2 regions of the Lachnoclostridium sp. Marseille-P6806 genome follow, and region 1 is predicted to be linked to the other one. Evidence: riboswitches for the same ligand, from Rfam matches in the RefSeq annotation. Region 1 holds a riboswitch; the other holds the start of a gene.
What was found. A riboswitch is a leader RNA that binds a small molecule or an ion and turns the genes downstream of it on or off. The one in region 1 is predicted to bind FMN.

Region 1 (3,131 bases):
ACACGCCAGCGATGGTAAAGAAAATCGGCAAGACGACCTACAAGGTTCATGTCCATTTCAGCAATACCAGCACAGAAACCATGAGCGATAAAATCAAGCGTATGCTCAAAAATGAAATTCAGCAGATGTGACAGACTGATAAACGAAGCCGCCTTGTGCTAAACTGATGATGGTACACACCAAAATTTTTGTCAAGGAGGACACGAAAATGCTTTACACAGAAAAAGAGAAACATGAAATTGAGCGAGTAAAGGAGGCCTTTGCGGAACATCTGCGGCAAAGCCCTGATTTTGAACTGCTCTGGTCGGATAAGGTGGGCTATGTCTGGCTGACGATTGGCGTAAATCCGCTTTATGTGGATACCGGTATCAGGATAGAATCAGCCGCCGATCTCTGCGGCAGGTGTTTGGACGATGTTGCTACGGATGTTTTGTATATGACGGGCAACGATCATGCACTGGAAGCAGCCGACCCGCTGGAATTGGCCGAAATCAAGCGGCGTTGGGAGCCATATATCAACCAGCTGCCAGACTACGCGTATCTCTGCAAAGACCTGCTGAACGGAAAAATGTAATCTGTCAAACGAGGTGTCAGGAGCCATACAGTGCTTCTGGCACCTTTTTTGTAGATTTTTTGTGAATTTGATGAAAAAGTCCTTGACAATTTGTCTCTGGAAAAACAGCCAAGTCGATCCTGATTTCCTGTGGTGCGCGCCTTGCGGTATTCGACATTGCAGAGCTGCGTGAGGTCACGGCCTATGATGAGCTGGAGCTGGACACTCTGGGAGACCGGAAAACTGCCCTGTTCCTCATCATGAGTGATACTGACGATAGCTTCAACTTCCTTATTTCCATGTGTTATACCCAACTTTTCAACCTGCTCTGCGAAAAAGCCGACGATGTGTATGGCGGCAGGCTCCCGGTCCATGTGCGCTGTCTCATTGATGAAGCCGCCAATATCGGGCAGATTCCTCGTCTGGAAAAGCTGGTCGCCACCATCCGAAGCCGTGAGATCTCCGCCTGTCTGGTGTTGCAGGCGCAGAGTCAGCTCAAGGCGATCTATAAGGACAATGCAGATACCATCATCGGCAACATGGATACTTCCATTTTCCTGGGCGGTAAGGAGCCAACCACCCTCAAGGAGCTGACTGCCGTGCTGGGCAAGGAAACCATTGACACCTACAACACCGGAGAGAGCCGTGGACGGGAAACTTCCCACTCGCTCAACTATCAAAAATTGGGGAAAGAGCTGATGAGCCAGGATGAGCTTGCGACGATGGATGGAAACAAGTGCATCCTCCAGCTGCGTGGCGTGCGTCCTTTCCTTTCGGATAAGTACGACATTACCAAGCACCCCAATTTCAAGTACACTGCCGACGCGGATGACAAGAACGCTTTTGACATTGAAGCATTCCTGTCCGCAAGGCTGAAACTCAAGCCCAATGAGGTCTGCGATGTATATGAAGTAGACACAAAGGGCGCTTAACTTCGTTCCGCTTTTGAAAGGAGTGATCTTATCTATTCGCCGCACCTGCCCTCTACGGGCCATTGGCGTACAAAGCGGACAATCGCAAGAAAAATAATGAAAAAGGAGGACAGCCGGAATCATGCCCCCGGAAACCGGGCGGCAGATTGTTCCGGCTTTTGTATGCCTATGAAACATGACAAACCTATTTTTTAATCAGATTCCGGCTAACAAACTATATGGCATTTTTTGAACAGGCAATCACCGTTCTTCAGACCCTCGTTATCGCGCTCGGTGCCGGTCTCGGTATCTGGGGCGTTATCAACCTGCTGGAAGGTTACGGCAACGACAACCCTGGTGCAAATGCTCATGTGCGGTAAAGTAACACACAAGAATTTGAACAGGCAGCAGCCCATTATTCCTAAAAAATCTTGACAACTATTGAACAGATGATTATACTTATCCTGTAAATTGAATAAAATCTTCAGGGCAGGGTGCAATTCCCTACCGGTGGTATAGCCCACGAGCCGCAAGGCATGATTCGGTGAAACTCCGAAGCCGACAGTATAGTCTGGATGAAAGAAGATTAAGAAGCGCAGGAAAGTTTTCTTTTCTGCGTGTAAAGCGATTGCTCTGGGATATTTTATATTCCAGAGCTTTATATTTGCACAGGTATTCCCTGCGCTCTTTTGCTTTTGCCTTGAACGATTTTGTTCAAGGCATTTTCTATTTGTGGAGGTGATACTGTGAATGACAGTGATTATATGAAAATCGCATTACAGCTTGCAAAAAAAGGATGCGGTTTTACTTCTCCTAACCCTATGGTAGGAGCTGTCATTGTAAAGGAAGGACGGATAATCGGGCAGGGTTGGCACGAAAAATATGGCGAAGCTCATGCAGAACGTAATGCGTTAGCGGCATGTACAGAAAATCCAAAAGGTGCGACCATGTATGTGACTTTAGAACCTTGCTGCCATTATGGAAAGCAGCCGCCCTGCATCAATGCAATCATGGAAGCAGGCATTGAACGGGTAGTAATCGGTTCTGGTGACCCCAATCCCCTTGTCAGCGGAAAAGGAATACAAATTCTAAAAAAACAAGGGATTTTGGTGACAGAACATATTTTACAGGAGGACTGCGAGAGGCTCAATGAAGTGTTTTTCCATTACATTCAAACCAAGCGTCCTTTTGTAGTGATGAAGTATGCCATGACAATGGACGGAAAAATTTCAACTAAAACAGGAGCGTCAAAATGGGTCACGGGCGAAACGGCACGACGCCATGTCGCACAGCAGCGTCACCGATATGCTGCAATTATGGCAGGAATCGGAACAATATTGACAGACGACCCACAGCTTACCTGCCGGATAGAGGGTGGAAAAAATCCGATTCGCATTATTTGTGACACCACGCTTCGCATACCTCTAAGTGCGAACGTTGTTTCCACAGCAAAGCAGATTCCTACAATAATTGCAACCTGTTGCAGGGACGCAGAAAGATGTGCCTTGTATGAGAAAAAAGGCTGCCATGTCCTGCTTGTCGAGGAAAGAAACGGTCATGTGGATTTAGAACAGCTTATGTATTTATTAGGGGAAAAACAGATTGACAGCATTTTGCTGGAGGGTGGAGGGACGTTAAATTGGGCAGCTCTTTCCAGCGGTATTGTA
Region 2 (3,131 bases), on a different contig from region 1:
CAGAAAAGGTAAAAGGCTTCCTGGAAGCATCGGATGTGACGGTTATTATGACAAGAGAGGATGATTGCGGGCTTTACCAGGAAGATGATGCCAATAAAAAAAGAGCAGATATGAAAAACCGGTGCGATAAAATCAACGAGGCGGCACCGATCCTGGCAGTCAGCATTCATCAGAACAGTTATCATGAAGAAGCCATATTTGGAGGCCAGGTATTTTATTATAAGGATTCTGCAGAAGGAAAGCGCCTGGCAGAAATCCTGCAGAAGCGTTTTGATTTTGTATTAGGAGAGAAAAACAGAAGGCTGGCAAAACCAAATGGCAATTATTATCTTCTGCTTCATGTGAAAGTACCTGTTGTGATTGTAGAGTGCGGATTTCTTTCAAACTGGGAAGAAGCAGCACGACTGAATTCAGAAGAGTATCAGCAGCGGCTGGCCTGGACTATCTATATGGGAATTATGGAATATATCAATACTTCCGGTTGACAAAATCATAGTAAAATGGTAGACTATAGGCGGTTAGATAATACTAATATCCAAACAGACATTTGAACAGATTACGAAAGGAAGAATTCTTATGAAATATATATATGCATCAAGAACAGGAAATGTAGAAAAACTGATTCAGTCTCTGGGACTGGAAGCAAAAAAACTGGCAGACGGTACAGAGAAGGCCGAGGGTGATTTTATTCTTTTTACCTATACGGACGGAAGAGGTATTGTACCTCCGGTAGTGGAGCAGTTTCTGAAAGAAAATCACAGCCTGCTAAAGGGTGTTGTAGTTTCTGGTAATATGCAGCGTCATGGAGATACGTTCTGTGCAGCCGGAGAGATTATTGCAAAAGAGTATCAGGTTCCTGTGATTGCCCAGGTTGATGGTGCCGGAAATGAATGGGATTATCGCCAGATTCGTTCCCGTCTGCAGGAGTGTGCGGAATAGGAAGAGTTGTTATATTAAAAATGGACAGATACCGGAAAGAACTTGAAAACTGGGGATTTCTATGTTATGATTCAGTTATAAATAAGTTCTTCGGGGCGGGGCGCAATTCCCCACCGGCGGTATAGTCCGCGAACCGCTTATGGCGGCTGATCCGGTGTGATTCCGGAACCGACAGTATAGTCTGGATGAGAGAAGAGATTGTGTGGCAGCAAAGCTGCTGTGATTGTCGATCAAAATATTGCCCCGGATCTTAGGATCCGGGGTTTTTGTTTTATGGGAAGTCTCTTTCCTGAAAAGCAAAAAAACGGCGGTACGGCGAAGGGGCAGACACATGATTCCTCTGGAGAATGAGCTTATATTATAATTTTCAGGAGGAAGTTATCATGAAGGAAAACAAATTAATGACAACAAAAAATGTTGTTCTGATGGGGATGTTCGGAGCTCTGGCAGGGGTGCTGATGGTATTTGAGATACCGCTGCCTTTCCTTGCTCCCAGCTTTTATGGTCTTGATATCAGTGAAGTTCCGGTTCTGGTAGGAACCTTTGCTTTAGGACCAGTGGCCGGGGCTGTTATTGAAGTTGTGAAAATCTTGGTTAAGCTGGTATTGAAGCCAACTAGCACAGGCTTTGTGGGAGAACTGGCCAATCTGACCTTTGGCTGTGCAATGGTTATTCCGGCAGGTCTGATTTATCAGTTTAAGAAAACCCGAAAAGGCGCTATGGCAGCTCTGACAGCAGGAACCCTTCTCATGTCAGCTGCAGCAATCGTGGGAAATGCGTTGGTTATGCTGCCTTTTTATTCCAATTTTATGCCATTGGAAAATATCATTGCGGCCGGGGCGGCTATTAACCCGGCAGTCAGCAATGTGTGGACTTTTGCTGTTATCTGTGTAGGGCCGTTTAATGTGATTAAGGGAATTGTGGTTTCCATGATTACGGTGCTGGTTTATAAGCATATCAGCGCTATGATTCACAGTATTGGAACAGAGAAGCGAAATGGCCAGAGCAGAAAACTGCGTGCTTAGAATTAAAAAAATAATATAAAAGAGAATCGCCAGAATAGCGGAATAGATACCGGCTTTGGCGATTCTCTTTTGTATTATAGAAAATTTGATCGAAAGATACAAAAATGTTCCGCGAGTATGCACACTGCTCGTTAGAGGAAAAGGGATGGTGACGCGACTTTGTTTCGGTTCGGCTGTGTGTCAAAGTGCTTTCTTTTTAGTGCTTATAAAGTCTTTTCATTCTGCTTTTCTTTTAGATAAGCATCGGCATCTTTAAAAAAGCTTCCCAGGATCAGGATGATAATGATTCCCAGAGGGAAGGCGGCAATGATGGATACTGTCTGCAGGTTTGCCATGGAATTTTCGGAAAAAATCAGGGCAATGGGAAGCAGAATCAGCATAATAGACCAGAACAGTTTAATGTTCCGGTTTGGTTCCTCGTTCGGCTTCAACTCCTTGTAGGAATAAGCGGCAGCCACCAGAGTAATGGAATCAAAGGATGTAGAGTAAAAGGTTACCATACAAAGGACCAGAAGAATCAGCACCAGTCCGGGAAGCGGAAGCTGTTCCAGAACGGAAACAATGGCAGCATATAAATCTCCGGTTTTTGTATATACAGAAAGCAGATCCAACCGTCCATGCATCTGCAGCCCCATTCCATAATTGCCGAGAATGATGAAGGAGGTAAAGGTTCCAGCCAGACCAAAGGAATATCCTCCCAGTACAACCTGGCGAACAGTTCTCCCTCGGCTGATAGAGCCAATGAAAAAAGGAGTTGCTACACACCATACAATCCAGTAGGACCAGTAAAAGATGGTCCAGTTCTGAGGGAAGGAGCTGGTGCGCAGGGCATCTGTCCAGGTGGACAGTCCGATAAAGTTCTGAACCAGATTACCAATGGAGCTTAGACCAGTTTCAATAATGTATCGGCTTTCTCCTCCCAGGAAAAATACATAGGCAAGGAGCATAAAAAACAGATAAACGCAGCAGGAGGCAGCTAGCTGTACACCTTTCATTCCAAGATAGACACAGAAGGTGTAAATACAGCAGATACTGATTAAAATAAAGATGGTAAGAGCGACGCTCTGAGGAATTCCGGTAACGCGGCTGATTGCCATGGAAAGCAGAGGTGTTGCCAGGGAAAAAGTAGTGGCAGTACCTGCAAGGAGAGCAATCACAGCAATGAAA

Region 2: linked by a shared signal. The riboswitch ahead of ACESON_RS10865 (ECF transporter S component) and the one ahead of ribD (bifunctional diaminohydroxyphosphoribosylaminopyrimidine deaminase/5-amino-6-(5-phosphoribosylamino)uracil reductase RibD) in region 1 are both predicted to bind FMN.

Annotation. Positions count from the first base shown of each region.
Region 1 covers NZ_CAXSLG010000005.1:154,637-157,767, reverse strand. Annotated here, with positions in the region: gene ACESON_RS08225 (transposon-encoded TnpW family protein) at 1-131, shown strand, start outside; gene ACESON_RS08220 (hypothetical protein) at 209-574, shown strand; partial or broken gene ACESON_RS08215 (VirD4-like conjugal transfer protein, CD1115 family) at 661-1,485, shown strand; partial or broken gene ACESON_RS08210 (Maff2 family protein) at 1,704-1,832, shown strand; FMN riboswitch at 1,941-2,055, shown strand; gene ribD (bifunctional diaminohydroxyphosphoribosylaminopyrimidine deaminase/5-amino-6-(5-phosphoribosylamino)uracil reductase RibD) at 2,229-3,131, shown strand, end outside.
Region 2 covers NZ_CAXSLG010000007.1:198,149-201,279, forward strand. Annotated here, with positions in the region: gene ACESON_RS10855 (N-acetylmuramoyl-L-alanine amidase) at 1-485, shown strand, start outside; gene nrdI (class Ib ribonucleoside-diphosphate reductase assembly flavoprotein NrdI) at 577-939, shown strand; FMN riboswitch at 1,022-1,140, shown strand; gene ACESON_RS10865 (ECF transporter S component) at 1,323-1,964, shown strand; gene ACESON_RS10870 (BCCT family transporter) at 2,168-3,131, opposite strand, start outside.